3 regions of the Pseudomonas sp. Hz4 genome follow, and region 3 is predicted to be linked to each of the others. Evidence: riboswitches for the same ligand, from Rfam matches in the RefSeq annotation. Region 3 holds a riboswitch; each other region holds the start of a gene.
What was found. A riboswitch is a leader RNA that binds a small molecule or an ion and turns the genes downstream of it on or off. The one in region 3 is predicted to bind cobalamin.
Positions count from the first base shown of each region.

Region 1: linked by a shared signal. The riboswitch ahead of ACYZTR_RS11620 (ABC transporter substrate-binding protein) and the one ahead of ACYZTR_RS16830 (CbtB domain-containing protein) in region 3 are both predicted to bind cobalamin.
Region 2: linked by a shared signal. The riboswitch ahead of cobO (cob(I)yrinic acid a,c-diamide adenosyltransferase) and the one ahead of ACYZTR_RS16830 (CbtB domain-containing protein) in region 3 are both predicted to bind cobalamin.

Region 1 is NZ_CM142719.1:2,551,030-2,556,562, forward strand. Features, by position in the region: gene ACYZTR_RS11600 (efflux RND transporter permease subunit) at 1-870, shown strand, start outside; gene ACYZTR_RS11605 (copper-binding protein) at 882-1,220, shown strand; gene ACYZTR_RS11610 (ABC transporter ATP-binding protein) at 1,461-2,252, opposite strand; gene ACYZTR_RS11615 (FecCD family ABC transporter permease) at 2,249-3,253, opposite strand; gene ACYZTR_RS11620 (ABC transporter substrate-binding protein) at 3,262-4,275, opposite strand; cobalamin riboswitch at 4,415-4,617, opposite strand; partial or broken gene ACYZTR_RS11625 (AraC family transcriptional regulator) at 4,753-4,815, shown strand; gene ACYZTR_RS11630 (eCIS core domain-containing protein) at 4,957-5,533, shown strand, end outside.
Region 2 is NZ_CM142719.1:4,345,770-4,351,302, forward strand. Features, by position in the region: gene cbiB (adenosylcobinamide-phosphate synthase CbiB) at 1-84, opposite strand, end outside; gene bluB (5,6-dimethylbenzimidazole synthase) at 81-731, opposite strand; gene ACYZTR_RS19800 (cobyrinate a,c-diamide synthase) at 728-2,065, opposite strand; gene cobO (cob(I)yrinic acid a,c-diamide adenosyltransferase) at 2,076-2,687, opposite strand; cobalamin riboswitch at 2,769-3,002, opposite strand; gene ACYZTR_RS19810 (hypothetical protein) at 3,157-3,741, shown strand; gene ACYZTR_RS19815 (PQQ-dependent sugar dehydrogenase) at 3,810-5,123, shown strand; gene ACYZTR_RS19820 (O-methyltransferase) at 5,128-5,533, opposite strand, start outside.
Region 3 is NZ_CM142719.1:3,690,768-3,696,300, forward strand. Features, by position in the region: gene cobW (cobalamin biosynthesis protein CobW) at 1-899, opposite strand, end outside; cobalamin riboswitch at 1,002-1,214, opposite strand; gene ACYZTR_RS16825 (IS110 family RNA-guided transposase) at 1,535-2,560, opposite strand; cobalamin riboswitch at 2,742-2,970, shown strand; gene ACYZTR_RS16830 (CbtB domain-containing protein) at 3,091-3,294, shown strand; gene ACYZTR_RS16835 (CbtA family protein) at 3,305-4,012, shown strand; gene ACYZTR_RS16840 (cobalamin biosynthesis protein) at 4,009-4,422, shown strand; gene cobM (precorrin-4 C(11)-methyltransferase) at 4,506-5,252, shown strand; one part of gene ACYZTR_RS16850 (IS3 family transposase) at 5,320-5,533, opposite strand, start outside.

The DNA.
Region 1 (5,533 bases), 1.1 Mb from region 3:
ACGATTGAAGGACTGGCTCGCTTCCCGATCAACGTACGTTACCCTCGGGAGTGGCGTGACTCGATCAGCGCCCTTGAGCAGTTGCCGATCTACACCCCTCTGGGTAGCCAAATCACCCTCGGTACGGTCGCGAAGGTTAAAGTCAGCGAAGGTCCGCCCATGCTCAAGAGTGAAAATGCACGACCGTCGGGCTGGGTGTACATCGATGTGCGGGGGCGGGATATCGCCTCGGTGGTCGCCGACCTGCGCCGGGTCGTCAATGAACAGGTCAAGTTGCACTCCGGTATGAGCCTGAGCTACTCAGGACAGTTTGAGTTTCTCGAGCGTGCCAACGCCAGGCTCAAGCTGGTGGTGCCCGCCACGTTGTTGATCATCTTTGTGCTGCTCTATCTGACTTTCTCCCGTTTCGACGAGGCCTTGCTAATCATGGCCACGCTACCGTTCGCACTGACTGGCGGCGCATGGTTCCTCTATTTATTGGGATTCAACCTGTCGGTGGCCACCGGCGTTGGTTTTATCGCGCTGGCCGGTGTTTCTGCTGAGTTTGGCGTGATCATGCTGCTCTACCTGAAGAACGCCTGGACCGGACGGGAGGATCTCGGCGACAGCACTGAACTCGGATTGATAGGCGCAATTCGCGAAGGCGCGGTGCAACGCGTTCGGCCCAAGGCCATGACTGTGGCCGTGATCATTGCCGGTCTGTTACCCATCCTTCTGGGCAGTGGCGCCGGTAGTGAAGTGATGAGCCGCATTGCCGCGCCCATGGTGGGTGGCATGATCACGGCGCCCTTACTGTCTCTGTTTGTCATCCCGGCAGCCTATCGCCTGATGCGTCGGCGCCATCTCCCAGTTGAACCCACCACCCCTTAAGGAAAAGTCGTATGAAACTGACCCTGATTGCAGTTGCAAGCACCGTAGTAACGCTGTCTTTTTCTGTCCTGGCAGAGGATATGCCGGGCATGAAAATGGACGGTATGGACGGTATGCAGATGCAGCAGGATGCGAAGCAGGCTCCATCAGCCAAAGCGGAAGGTTCTATCAAGGCTATTAACTCCGAGAAGCACACTGGGACTATCGCTCATGGCGCCGTGCCGGCGGTGCAGTGGCCCGCTATGACCATGGCTTTTTCCGCCACGGTGGAGCAATTGGAGGGTCTAAGCGCTGGAGATCAGGTGGCTTTCGAATTCAGGGCACCACGTTGCGGTCGGTCCATGGCGTAGTCAGATCACCCAACACACCGTTGAAATGGCCAACGCTGACGAGGTCTATTTGGGCGGTGAAGGACGGTTTCTGGTAGCCCGTGATGAAGGGCGGATCGTCGCTTCACCGTGGATTAAAGGTCGTGGAAGTGGTGCCCCTGTTCGTCCTTCCCGAGTTCCGCCGCTCGGGACTGTTCAGCGAGTTGTACAGCGCATTGAAGTCGCCTGAGGTTCGACATATCTCGAATACCCGAGAGCAAGTCAAACAGAGCGAAATCGCAGAATCTGCGCGCCGTCGAAAGGATCGACAAGGTAATGCCCGTGCACACCGAATGTATCCTGCAAGCATTGCGGGGTCAGCACCTCAAGTGGCTTGCCGAGGGCCACTAATCGCCCCTCATCCAGTACCGCCAAACGATCACAGATCAGCGCCTGATTCAGGTCATGCAGGGCGATCAATGTCGTCACCGGCAGAGCCTGTACAACGTTTAGAATGGCGAGCTGATGCTGGATATCCAAGTGATTGGTCGGTTCGTCCAGCAACAGAATCTGCGGGCGTTGGGCCAGGGCGCGAGCGATGTGGACACGCTGACGTTCACCGCCGGACAGACTGTGCCAGGTACGGTTTTTCAGGTGCGCCGCATCGACGTCGCGCAGCGCCTGCAGGACGATGGCATCGTCCTCACTCGACCAAGGGCTCAAGGCCGACAGCCACGGCGTTCGACCCAGGGCTACGGCATCAAACACACTGATGGCATCCAAGGTGTCGGCCTGTTGCTCTACCACCGCCAGGGTTTGCGCGATGGTTCGCCGTGACAGTGCCCTGAGGCACTGGCCGTTGAGGTGGATGTCTCCCCGGCTGGGGATGCGCACGCCGGCCAGCAGTTTGAGCAGCGTGGATTTTCCCGAACCGTTGGGCCCGACGAGGCCCAGGGTTTCACCACGACGGATGTCCAGGTGGATACCGTGCAGCAACTCAGCGTCGCCGACATGAAACCCGAGGCCGGAACAACGCAGTACGGAGTCGCTGATGACTGGCGAGGCAGCATTCATCGAGCATTCCTCCGACCGATCAGGATCAACGCGAACACCGGCGCGCCAACCAATGCGGTGATGACGCCGACCGGGATCACCTGGCCTTTGATCAGCGTCCGGGAGAGGATATCGGCGGCGATCAGAAACACTGCACCACCCAGCGCGCTCGCCGGCAGCAGACGCGCATGCCGGGTGCCCAGCAGCAGTCGCACGGCATGGGGGATGACCAGGCCGACGAAACCGATGGAGCCGACAATCGACACCATCACTGCCGTCACCAGTGCGGCGCAGCTGATCAACAAAAATTGCACTCGGCGTACTGGAATGCCGAGCGAGGCGGCTGAGTCGGCACCAAAAGTGAAGGCATCCAGCGCCCGACGGTGCCACAGGCACACCGCGAGACCGGTCAATGCCACGGGCACCGACAGCCACACCGATGGCCAGCGCACGCCGCTGAGATTGCCCAGCAACCAGAACATGATGCCGCGGGCCTGTTCGGAACTGGCCGACTTGGTGATCAGAAACGCGGTGAGCGCATTGAACAACTGCGAACCGGCAATCCCCGCCAGGATGATTTGCCCGGTGCCGCCGTTTGAACCACTGGCGCGGGCCAGCAAAACAACCACGGCAAAGGCGGCAACGGCGCCGGCAAACGCCCCCACCGAGAGCGAAATCAACCCCGCCCCGAGACCCAGCAATGCCACCAGTACAGCGCCTGTCGAGGCGCCGGCGGAAATGCCGAGCAGATAAGGATCGGCCAGCGGGTTGCGCAACAGCGATTGCAGGATCACCCCGCAGGTGGCCAGGCCCGCACCGCAGGCCGCTGCCACCAGCGCGCGGGTCAGGCGGTAATTCCAGACGATGCCTTCGTCTATCGGGTCGAGGACATAACCGGCAGTCCACAGTTTGTTCGCCAGCACCTGGAACACCACACTCGGTTCGATGCTCGTTTCACCGATGGTCACACCGGCAATCACGGCCAACAGCAGTGTCAGCAATGCCAGCAGCGTACGAATCAGCACCCTGGTCATTTCTGCAGGTCGTAGCCGTTGATGGCTGATGCCAGGGTTTCAAGACCGTCGAACATTCTCACGCTGGCCTGCATGGCCATGGCGTCGAGGATGATGATGCGGTTGTTTTTCACGGCGTCCATGTTGCGGGTCACCGGGTCGCTGCGCAGGAATTCCACTTTCTTTTGATAGTCGTCAGCCGGGAATCGACGGCGATCCATGCGTGCGATGACCAGGAAGGTCGGGTTGGCCTTGGCGATGGTTTCCCAGCCGACTGTTGGCCATTCTTCATCAGACTGAACCACGTTGCGCACACCCAACGTATTCATCATGAAGTCGGGAATGCCCTTGTGCCCGGCGACATAGGGGTCGATATCCAGACTGGCGCTGGAGAACCAGAACAGCGCACTGGTGTGCTTCAGATCCTTGTTCTGTACGGTGGCAATGGACTTGGCCAGGCTGGCCTTGAGTTGGGCGGTCAGCTGCTGGCCACGTTCCTGCGCATCGAAAATTTCAGCCAATTGGCTGATGCTTTTGTAGAGGCTGTCGATGTGAAATGCCTCCAGACGTGTGCCATCGGCACCGACCAGGTTGTCCTTGGCTTCGCAGTCGGACGGCATCAAGTAGGTCGGGATTTTCAGTTCGTGAAACTGGTCGCGAGTACCGACCACGCCTTGCGGACCGACCATCCACTCCAACTCCACTGCCACCAGCTGTGGACGCTTGCCGATCACCGCCTCGAAACTCGGCTCGTTGTCGGCCAGGCGTTCGATCGTCTCGTTCTCTGTCTTGTGCGTGGCCAGCACATCGTTGAACCACAGCGAAGTGCCGACCAGCGTGTTGCCAAGGCCCATGGCGTAGAACATTTCAGTGCCCGCCTGGCCGATGGTCACGACACGGCTGGGTGCCTGCTGAAAGGTCAGCGTGCTGCCACAGTTCTCGACGGTCAGGGGATAGTGGGTCGGGGCCGCATGGGCGAGGGTGGACAGACCCAGGGCAGTGGCGAGGGTGGCAAGGCGGAACAGCAGCATGACGCAATCTCCATTTGACCGTACAAGAGCAGGGGTACGGACTGGAAACACATCATCGAACGCTGCCATTGAAGCAGTGAAGTGCCGATCACTCAGGAACGCTCGGCGCAAGGATGTCCTTCCCGAACACCCCGCCGGTTAGTGATTTACTTGGCCGGCAGGTCTCCTGACTGATGCGTCGTCGCCAGGCTCCAGCCTTCCCGGGAGTGATCCCAGTGGCAGTTCAGGAGCAGGCTCAGCACCTACAGTTGCGGGGGCAGTTCCGTTTGATGCCGTGTCAGGCATCTTGGATTCCCTATTAATCCCATTTGGAAACCGGCGGCCGGCATGGTAGTCGATCATGCCGTATATCACCACTGAGCGCTGTTGGCTGATAACAGGCTGTCGTCATGTATCCATGACAATTATTTGAATGTATTGATCGTCGATTTTACGATGACGCCAACAACGTCTCCACTCGCACGAGGCTCCTGATGCATCCTGACTTTCGACGGTTTCAACGAACTCGACTCGCTGATCGCGCTCGGCATCCTCAACCGGGATAACTGTCTGTTCACGACTGACTTTCTCAGGGCGTGAAGCGGTCATCGAGAAGAGACCGACAGCGATACGCTAAAGTTATGCGGGTCGTCGATCAATTGTGACCCACTGTTCGTGCTGCGTCCGTCCTTGGAGCGCCCAATGCCGCCTATCACCACGCGCCTGGTGGCGCTGTTTGTTCTTTGCCTGACGCTTGAAGTGCCGGCCCAGACCAACGCCTGCCCAGCTGGCGAGAAACAAGTGTGCCTGGACAGCTGCATCTGCCTGCCAGACGCAGGACAGCTGCTCAGCCCCCTGTCTGATGGCATCTTCCAGATCGCGGCACCTGCCTTGGCGCTGTGGCTGACCCAAGCCCGCGCTGAAGCAGCCAACGCCGGCATCCAACCCATTCCACCGCACATCCGGGAGCAACTGCTGCGCTGGTACGACCCCAGCGTCCTCGATACCGCGCGCTACAAGGTTAGCGACAACGGCCAATTCAGCACCGCCACTGCCATGCTGCAAAACCCCGATGTCGGTGCCGTGACGCTGATCGACATCATCCTCTTCCGGGACGCTCAAACCGCAGAACAGAACATCGCGCTCTGGGCTCACGAATTAAAGCATGTGCAGCAGTATCAGGAATGGGGGGTAGAAGGATTCGCCCAGCGGTATACACAAGATTTCAATGCTGTGGAGGCGCCGGCTTATGCCATACAGGCTGAGGTCAGACGGTTGG
Region 2 (5,533 bases), 660 kb from region 3:
CGCCACCAGCGGATGCCAGCGTTTGGGTTCACCCAGCAGCGCATCCAGCGCAACCGCGGCGACACTCAACAACGCCACACTCATTGACTTACTCCCCAATAGTTTTCGTACAGCAGCTCACTGAGCGGACGCGCCTGCGCCCAACCTTCGAGTACCAGCATCGGCGCTGGATAGAATGCCTTGACCGGCCCCAGGCAAAGCACGGCCAAGGGCTTGGCGCCGGCCGGCAAACCCAGCAGGTCCGCCAAGGCTTGCGGCTCGAACAGCGACACCCAGCCCATGCCCAGTCCTTCGGCGCGGGAGGCCAGCCACAGGTTCTGGATCGCGCAGGACAACGAGGCCATGTCCATTTCCGGCAAGGTGCGACGGCCAAAGATATGGCGCTCGCGATCGTCCATCAACGCGGCGACCAGCACCTCGGCGCAGTCGTTGATGCCTTCAACTTTCAGCTTCATGAATTCGTCGGTGCGCTCGCCAAGGGCTTCGGCGGTGCGGATGCGTTCTTCGTCCACCAGTAACTGGATCTTGCCGCGCAGGGCTCGATCGCTGATGCGGATGAACCGCCAAGGCTGCATCAGGCCGACACTCGGTGCCTGATGTGCCGCTTCGAGCAGGCGCCGCAGTAATTGCGGCTCGACGGTGCCGCCGCTGAAATGACGCATGTCGCGGCGTTCGCCGATGGCTCGGTAGACCGCTGCGCGTTCGGCCTGGCTGAATGCGTGGTCAGTCATGGCCTCTTCGCGGGCAAGCCCGCTCCCACAGGGTTTTGGTCAGGCGCAAATAGCGCGGCAACCGCCGATGGATTGGACGGGAAATAGAAGTGCACATAAGTGGCGGTCATCCGCCCTTCACGATAAACCGCCTCTGCCCCACGCCCGCCGTTAGGGCTCAGGCCACGAGCGATTGGCTCAAGCTCGGTGCTGGTCAGCGAATGGTGATAGGTGTGCCCGCGCAACAAGCCTTCGGGCAATTCGACCGCCTGCAACGCCAACGCAGCCAGACGCTTTTGCATCACTGCATCCCCTGCCAGCAGGCCGACCAATTCAGCGCGAGTGCCCTCGACATCGGTCAACGAGTCGAGCAGATACAGCATGCCGCCACATTCGGCCAGCAAGGGCTTGCCAGCCGCGTGGTGGGCGCGGATCGCGGTCAGCATCGAGCTGTTTTGCGACAGCGCCACATGGTGCAGCTCGGGGTAGCCGCCCGGCAGATAGAGACTGTCGGCATCGGGCAATCGGGTATCGCGGATCGGCGAGAAAAACGACAACTCAGCGCCCATCGCCCGCAACAAATCCAGGCTGGCACCGTAGGTGAAGGCGAACGCTTCGTCACGGGCCACGGCAATTCGCACACCCGTCAGCAACGGCTCGGCTTCAAGCACATCCGGGGCGGCGAATTCGACGGCCGGTGGCAGCGCGACCTCGCAACTGCTGGCCAACGCATCGGCGGCCGCATCGAGGCGCAGATCGAGATCGTTCAACTCACTGGCCTGAACCAGACCCAAATGGCGACTTGGCAATTCGATCCCGGTTTCCCGGGACAAGGCGCCGTACCAGCGCAAACCTTCAGTGAGGCTGCCTTCAAGTAATTGCGCGTGACGCAGGGTACCGACGCGGTTGGCCAGCACACCGGCAAACGGCAAATCCGGCTGATAGCGCGCCAACCCCAACGCCAGTGCGCCGAAGGTCTGGGCCATGGCGGTGCCGTCGATCACACCCAGCACCGGCACACCGAAATGCCGCGCCAGGTCAGCGCTGGACGGCGTACCGTCAAACAGCCCCATGACGCCTTCGATGAGGATCAGGTCAGCTTCGCCGGCGGCTTCCCACAACAGACGACGACTTTCCTGCTCGCCGACCATCCACATGTCCAGTTGATACACCGGCGCACCACTGGCGCGCTCAAGAATCATCGGGTCGAGAAAGTCCGGGCCGCACTTGAACACGCGAACCTTGCGCCCCTGATTGCGATGCAAACGGGCCAGCGCAGCGGTGACGGTGGTCTTGCCCTGACCGGAGGCCGGCGCGGCGATCAGCACCGCCGGGCAGTGATGGCTGATTTTCATAAAGTAGTATTCACAGCTCGACGCCTTTTTGCGCTTTGATCCCGGCCTGGAACGCGTGTTTGATCACGCCCATTTCGGTGACCGTGTCGGCCAGTTCGATCATCTCCGGTTTGGCGCCGCGACCGGTAACCACCACATGCTGCATCGGCGGACGCGCCTGCAAATCGCTGAGCACCTGATCCAGATCGAGGTAACCGTGCTTGAGCGCAATGTTCAACTCATCCAGCACCACCAGGCCAATCGACGGATCACGCAGCAATTCGCGGGACACCGCCCACGCAGCTTCGGCGGCGGCGATGTCACGGTGGCGATCCTGGGTTTCCCAGGTGAAGCCCTCGCCCATCACATGAAAACGCACCTGTTCCGGGAAGCGCCGGAAAAACAGTTCTTCGCCGGTGCTGTTGCGCCCCTTGATGAACTGCACCACGCCACACTGCATGCCGTGGCCCATGGACCGGGCGAGCATGCCAAAGGCCGAACTGCTTTTGCCTTTGCCGTTGCCGGTCAGCACCAGCAGCAGGCCGCATTCATTCGGGGAGTTGGCGATGCGTTCGTCGATCACGGCTTTTTTGCGCAGCATGCGCGCCAGATGACGTTCGTCACGATCGGGGGTATCAGTCATGGGGGAGCTCTCCGTTGAGGCTGGATAACGGCGGGCAGGCACAAGAATAGACGGCAAAAAGCCTGGCATCGCCCACCGTGATGCCGCTGGATGGATCAGGCCGGTCTCCGGGCTCATGAGCGGCGATTCGCCTGACTGCGCGCCTTCCCATGTCGACATCAACACAGTGGCTCAAGGCGCAGTCTTCACTCATTTACCGTTGCGGGGGCAGCGCCGGGATCGTGGTTCTTCATTAGTTGAATGAACGCACTCACCGGCTTCCCTGTTTCACTCTGTCGACCAAGGTCACAGAGCACCTGAAACAAGCCGCGAAGGTTAGAGGGTTGGGGATGGAGCGTCAATTGAAGACGGGCGGCCTGCGAGCGAATAACTGCCGTCGATCAATTATCTGACGCCAATCTTGTGCCACACTCTCAGCAGTGATATCAAAGAGCCATAATCTCACAACACAAAAACAAAGGTGAGCCACATGCAAGGCATGATCATCAGCAATCCGAAGCTGGAATTCCTGCGCCCGGTGCTGGAACGCTGGTTTGACTGTATTGACCGCTACAACGCCGTGCGCGGCGATAACGACACGCCTTACTGGTTCGATGAAAAAGCCAACCTGAGCCTGCTGTCCGCCGCTGCGTGGATGGCGGAAATGGTGACACTGCAACAAACGCCGACCCGTAAACAGACCGAAGAAGGCGAACGCAATGGCCGCGCCGATCTGTTTATCGCGACCCGCGAAGAACGCGCTTACCTTCAGGCGACCCAGCGCTGGCCACGCGTCAACAGCCTGAACCTGACTCAAGCATTGCAGGACATCACCAGCGACGCCAAGCGCATCAGCTACGCCAGCGACCTGAAACTCGGCTGCCTGTTCGTTGCGCCGCAAAAAGCCCAACAAAGCGCTACCCCGGAAGAACTCCAAGACATGGTCGACGACCTGCAAAAGGAACACACCTGCGCGGTGGCCTGGTATTTCCCCTACGCGTATCGCAAGTTGCGCAACGAAGCCGGCAACTATCACCCCGGCATCGCCGTGCTGTTCAAGGAAGCCCGCGGCTGACCGGTTGAACCATCGTGCACCTGCGCTTCTCTATTGATTAGGTCAATGCATTCATAGGGAAGATCAGCATGCGCAAGCCTCAGCTCGCTCTCGTCATTGTGCTCGCCGGAGGGCTTGCCGCCTGTGGTGAAACCTCCAGGCTGCAAGTCTCCGACGGCACCGGCCCCTCGCCCAAGCTGCCAGAACCCAACAAAACCCTGATCCCGACGATGAACATCGCCCCCGCGATCGGCTGGCCGGACGGCGCGAAACCCATCGCCACGACAGGGACTCAGGTGGCGGCCTTTGCTGAAGGTCTCGATCACCCGCGCTGGCTTTATGTGCTGCCCAATGGCGACGTGCTGGTCGCCGAAACCAACGCGCCACCTAAACCTGATGACGGCAAAGGCATCAAGGGTTGGGTCATGAAGAAAGTCATGGGCCGCGCCGGTGCCGGCGTCCCCAGCCCGAACCGCATCACGCTGCTGCGCGACAGCGATCACGACGGCATCGCCGAAACCCGTACGGTGTTTCTGGAAAACCTCAACTCGCCCTTCGGCATGACGCTGGTCGGCAATGACCTGTACGTCGCCGACACCGACCGCTTGCTGCGCTTCCACTATGAAAACGGCGAGACGGTGATCAAGTCGCAGCCGATGAAAGTGATCGACCTGCCGGGCGGTACGCTGAATCACCACTGGACCAAAAACGTCATCGCCAGCAAGGACGGCAGCAAGCTGTACGTCACGGTGGGCTCCAACAGCAACGTCGCCGAAAACGGCATGGACAAGGAAGAAGGTCGCGCGGCGATCTGGGAAGTGGATCGCGCCACCGGCAACAGTCGAATCTTCGCCTCGGGGATTCGTAATCCAAACGGCCTGGCTTGGGAACCTCAGAGCGGCGCGCTGTGGACGGCGGTCAACGAGCGCGACGAAATCGGCAGCGACCTGGTGCCGGACTACATCACTTCAGTGAAAGACGGCGGGTTCTACGGCTGGCCTTACAGTTATTACGGCCAGCACGTCGACATTCGCGTCGAGCCGCAAAACCCCGACCTCGTGGCCAAGGCCATTGCTCCGGACTACGCGGTCGGCCCGCATACCGCATCGCTGGGCCTGACGTTCGCTGAGGGCAACACGCTGCCGGCGCAGTTCAAGGAAGGCGCATTCATCGGCCAGCATGGCTCATGGAACCGTAAGCCGCACAGTGGCTACAAAGTGATTTTCGTACCGTTCAACGCGGGGAAACCGATCGGGCAGCCGATTGATGTGCTCACCGGTTTCCTCAATGACGAGGAAAAAGCCATGGGCCGTCCGGTAGGCGTGGTGATTGATCAGCAGGGTGATTTGTTGGTGGCGGATGACGTGGGCAATAAGGTGTGGCGCGTATCGGCGACCAAGTAAGCGCTTAGCGCTTGCGGCACAGGGTCAATCCATCGCCCAACGGCAACAATGACAGATCCACACGCGAGTCATCTTTCAAGGCGCGATTGAGCGCCTGGATGGCTCGGGTGTCTTCGCTCTCGGGATTGTCTTCAAGCACCCGTCCACTCCACAGCGTGTTATCAAACACCGCCAGACCGCCGACGCGCAGCAGACGCAGGGCGTGCTCCAGATAACGTGGGTAGTTGGCTTTGTCGGCATCAATGAAGATCAGGTCGAACGGCTCTTGCTGATCCAGCAGAGCCAGGGTTTCCAGCGCAGGTGCCAGGCGTAGGTCAATCCGCTCAGCAAGCCCCGCCTCCTGCCAGTAACGCCGCGCAGTGTCGTTGTAGTCGCCGGGTATGTCGCAGCAGATCAGCGAACCGTCATCC
Region 3 (5,533 bases):
TTGTTCGGAATCGCCGCAAAGCCTTTGACGCGCAAGATGCCGTGTTGAACCACCAGTTGAGTCAGCGCGTCCAGCAGCAGGCTTTCATCTGCCTGGGGCAGTTCGATGGAGATCGAATCGAAAGCATCGTGATCGTGATCGTCCTCACCTTCATGGTGGTGATCGTGATGGCTGTGACGGCTGTCGATGTGTTCTTCGGAACCAGCACCGAGGCCGATCAGCACGTTCAGTGGCAGACGACCACTGCTGGCCTCGATGACTTTCACGGCGGACGGCAATTCTTCAGCGACTTCCAGGCGCACACGGGCCAGGTCTTCGGGGCTGATCAGGTCGGCCTTGTTGAGGATCACCAGGTCGGCGCTGGCCAGTTGGTCGGCGAACAGCTCGTGCAGCGGCGATTCGTGGTCCAGGTTCGGGTCGAGTTTGCGCTGGGCATCGACCTGGTCCGGGAAAGCCGCGAAGGTGCCGGCGGCGACCGCTGGGCTGTCGACCACGGTGATCACCGCGTCAACGGTGCAGGCGCTGCGGATTTCTGGCCACTGGAAGGCTTGCACCAGCGGTTTTGGCAGGGCCAGACCAGACGTTTCAATGAGGATGTGGTCGAGGTCGCCGCGACGGGCGACCAATTCGCGCATCACCGGGAAGAACTCTTCCTGGACGGTGCAACACAGGCAGCCGTTGGCCAATTCATAAACGCGGCCGTTGGCTTCTTCCTCAGTGCAGCCGATGGAGCACTGCTTGAGGATTTCGCCGTCGATGCCCAGCTCGCCGAACTCGTTGACGATCACCGCGATGCGGCGGCCCTGAGCGTTGTCGAGCATGTGCCGCAGCAACGTGGTTTTGCCCGAGCCGAGGAAGCCGGTAACGATGGTGACGGGGAGTTTGGCCAGTGTTTTCATCGGATGCCCTTTGGCAAGGTGGCGGGCATACGGGACGACGACCGGCAACGCGGACGCGCGTGCCTGAAGAGTTCGCCACCGGATCACCCCGCCCGGTTGAAAGTGAGAATCTGTGTCGAGGCAGGTCTCCTGGCTGACGGCTTGCCAGTCGTTCGACTGACGTAGGCTGCGCCTTCCCGCGGACCCGATAGACAGGGCTTGCAGTGGCGTGGCAGCCAACAGAACCGTTCACAGTTGCGGGGGCAGCCGCGGCATCGACCGCGTTCCCTTCTTAGCTTCGGCAGACGCCGAAGAACCTCGAAAGCGCAAGGCTACGCATCGTGTGAGGGCGGGTCAATGTCTTGTGGCAGCCGTACCGGCCCCTTCGCGAGCAGGCTCGCTCCCACATCTATGGTTACCCCCTTTTCTGCAATACTGTTTTTGATGCGTGGTTGGCTTGCTTTCATCTATCCGGCGTCTGAGTGGGGTTGTGGCCCCCGCGCCTCGATGAGAATCGATGCCCGACGATCCTAATTATTCGAACGGCCTTTCAGCCGTGTGGGAGCTCAGGGTTGTCGTCAGGCCGGTTGGCCGTTCACGTCATCTGTTATCCAGCATCGCAAAACCAGGTGGGTGGTGCTCGGGTGACAGCAGGGTCAGGCGTTCATCGCGGTTGGCCCTGCATCGAATTCAGAGTGGTGTGCCGCAATCGCCCAGGCGATCCTCGCCAGCTTATTGGCCAGCGCGCAGACCACATGGTTGGAGTGATGGTGGGCTAATAGCTGCCGGACCCAGTCCGCCAGCCAGCCTTTCTGGCGCTCCAGCTGCATCAAGTAGACACGGGCGCACTGGATGAGCAGGCGCCTCTGGTTGCGATCACCGCGCTTGCTGATGCCCAATAGAACGGTCTTGCCGCCCGTGGAATGCTGTTTGGGCACCAGCCCGATCGAGGCCGAATAGCCTCGCCCGCATTTGAACTGTTTGCCATCACCCAACTCGGCAGCCAGGACGGTGGAGGTGATCGGGCCGACACACGGCATGGTCATCAAACGAGATGCCAGATCATCTTCAGCGGCCTGGCATTGCACTCGCTTATCCAGTGCCTTGATCCGCTCATTCAGGTAGTTGAAGTGCTCATGTAGCATCGTCAGAATTATTTTGATGTCTTCAGAAAATGAACTCGCCTCAAGTAGCGTCGGCAGATCGTTGATCGATTTGAAGCCTGGGGCCAAGCTGACGCCAACCTCCAGAAGGGCTGCGTGAATCCGATTGACGGTCGCGGTGCGGTCTTTGATGAACGAATCCCGTGTCGAGTTGAGCATGGCCAACGCCTGCTGAGCCTGGGTCTTGGGGGCGACAAAGCGCATCGTTGGGCGGGTCGCTGCCTCGCAGATCGCCTCGGCGTCAGCGAAGTCGTTCTTGTTGCTTTTCACATAAGGACGCACGAGATGAGGCGCAATGAGCTTGGGCGTATGTCCCAGCTTTGCGACCTCCTGCGCCATGAAGTGGGCGCCGCCACAGGCTTCCATCACGACGATGCAGGGATCGAGGTTCGCCAGGTGTTGGATCAGCGCCACTCGAGTAAACTTTTTGCGCTGGAGCTCATGACCACGATCATCTTGAGCATGCAGGTGAAAGGAGTGTTTTCCCAGGTCGATGGCGGCAATAGCTACTTTGTTCATGGCAACGGTCTCCGATAGGCCCCCTGTGAAAGCTTAGTGGGCGATCACAGGGGGCGGCGGGGGTAGCCATTTCATTATTGTAATGCGGTCACCTGTGGGAGCGGGCTTGCTCGCGAAGGACGCGACTCGGTATCCAAGTGAGAACCCTTGCCAATTGACGCCCAACCCCCGCCCATGCTCTCCTACGCACTGTGTTACGGGTGCCCTTCACAGGGTGAAACGGGAAACCGGTGAATCATGTGCTTTCCTCTAAAGTCATGTCAGTCCGGTGCTGCCCCCGCAACGGTAAGCGAGCGAAGCGTCAGAACCACTGTGCCAGCAGTTCAGCATGGGAAGGTGATGCTTGCAGGTCAGGGCGAAAGCCAACGCCCCTCGTGAGCCCGGAGACCGGCCCGCAACACAAAGTGACCATTACGATCACTGAATGACAAACCCGCGGTGGGCGGGCGCTGTTTGAACCTCTGCGCGCCCGACTCGCAGGGGTCTTCCATGCGCTCTATTCACCCGCTGACAGACCAGAGGGAAGCGCCATGTCGATCATCAGCAGTACCGGCAGCAACACCGATAAGAGCACCGCCAGCACCACCACGACCCTGACTCAACGCCTGACCGCCGCGGTGTGTGCGTCGATCCTTGGCGCTAGCCTGGTGTATTTCGCCGGTTTCTCGCACATCGAAGCGGTGCACAATGCCGCGCACGATACCCGCCACAGCTCTGCATTCCCGTGCCATTGAGGCTGCTGACATGATCAAGCGTATTGCGCAAACCGCAGGGTTCACCGGGCTTCTGGCCGCCTTGCTGCTGACCCTGCTGCAAAGCTTCTGGGTGGCTCCGCTGATTCTGCAGGCCGAGACTTACGAAAAATCCGAGCCCGCCGCTGTTGCAGTTCACGAACACGCCGCGGGTGCTGTCGCCGCTCACACCCACGACGCCGAAGCCTGGGAACCGGAAGACGGCTGGCAGCGCGTGCTGTCGACCACGGGCGGCAACCTGGTGGTAGCGGTCGGTTTCGCCCTGATGCTCGCCGGCCTCTATACCTTGCGCGCACCGACCAAAACCTCCCAAGGCCTGCTCTGGGGCCTGGCCGGTTATGCGACGTTCGTGCTGGCGCCAACCCTCGGTCTGCCGCCTGAGCTGCCGGGCACTGCCGCTGCTGATTTGGCGCAACGGCAGATCTGGTGGATCAGCACTGCCGCCTCCACTGCAGCCGGCATCGCATTGATCGTGTTCAGCCGCCACTGGTTGATGAAAGTGCTCGGCGTGGCCATTCTGGCCGTTCCTCACGTGATCGGCGCACCACAACCGGAAGTCCACTCGATGCTGGCTCCAGAAGCGTTGGAAGCTCAGTTCAAAATCGCTTCGCAGCTGACCAACGTTGCGTTCTGGCTGGCCCTGGGCTTGATCAGTGCCTGGTTGTTCCGCCGCAAAAGCGATGGTCAATACCACGCATGACTGACACTAGCGCCGCGCCGACCCTGGTGGTCGGCCTGGGCTGCCAGCGCGGCTGCCCCGTCAGCACGCTGCGGGCGTTGCTCGATCAGGCGTTACAGGCTTATAAAATCGAGCTCCACCAGATCAAGGCATTGGCCAGCATTGACCTGAAGCGCGAAGAACCTGGTTTGATCGAATTGGCTGAACAGCTAGCGCTGCCACTGATGTACTTCAGCAGTGAACAACTGGCCGGCTATCAACCGCAACTCAGCCACCGCTCGGACATCGCGTTCGAACGCACCGGCTGCTACGGCGTCGCGGAAAGTGCCGCCCTGGCCCTGGCCGAACAGTTGGCCCAGGCACCGGCAAAATTGCTGATTTCACGACAAAAATATGCCCAGGCCACCTTGGCTTTGGCCTGCGTCGCCTGAAATCCTCAATAATCCCCGTCTTTGATCATGAGCAATCTTCATCTGAAACCTTGCCCATACCCTTTTTCTCACAGGAACCGACGATGACCGTCTACTTCATTGGCGCAGGTCCCGGCGACCCGGAACTGATCACCGTCAAAGGCCAACGGCTGATTCGTAGCTGCCCGGTGATCATCTACGCCGGCTCCCTCGTGCCCGCCGCCGTGCTGGAAGGCCATCGCGCCGAACAGGTGGTCAACAGCGCCGAACTGCACCTGGAACAGATCATCGAGCTGATCAAGACTGCCCATGCGAACGGCCAGGACGTGGCCCGTGTACATTCCGGTGATCCGAGTCTTTACGGTGCCATTGGCGAGCAGATTCGCTACCTGCGCGAACTCGACATCCCTTTTGAAATTATTCCCGGCGTCACGGCCACGGCGGCCTGCGCGGCACTGTTGGGCGCCGAACTGACGTTGCCCGATGTGTCGCAAAGCGTGATCCTGACCCGCTACGCCGACAAGACCGCCATGCCCGCTGGCGAAGAGCTGGGCAGCCTGGCGCAGCATGGGGCGACCATGGCGATTCATCTGGGGGTCAATCATCTGGAGAAAATCCTGGTTGAATTGCTGCCGCATTACGGCGCGGACTGCCCGATCGCGGTGATTCACCGAGCGACCTGGCCGGATCAGGATTGGGTGGTGGGGACGCTTGAGGACATTGCCGCGAAGGTTGAAGCCAAGGGGTTTCGACGCACGGCGCTGATTTTGGTGGGCCGAGTGTTGGGCAGTGATCACTTCAGTGAGTCATCGCTGTACCGCGCTGGGCATGCGCATCTCTTCCGACCCTGATCGTTCCCACGCTGGCCGATCGTTCCCACGCTCTGGTCTGACCCCAAAAAGTTGGACGATTGTGGACCTATACCTGAACGGACTGAGTCCTGTATTCAACAGGGCTCAGTCCGTTTAGTTTCAGCTTTATGCGACGATGATTGTAATAGTGGATGTAATCCACCAAACCAGCGTGAAGCTCGTCGACATTTTCGAATTTTTTCAGGTAAAAAAATTCAGATTTGAGCGTGCCAAAGAAGCTCTCCATCGCCGCGTTATCGTAACAGTTGCCTTTGCGCGAC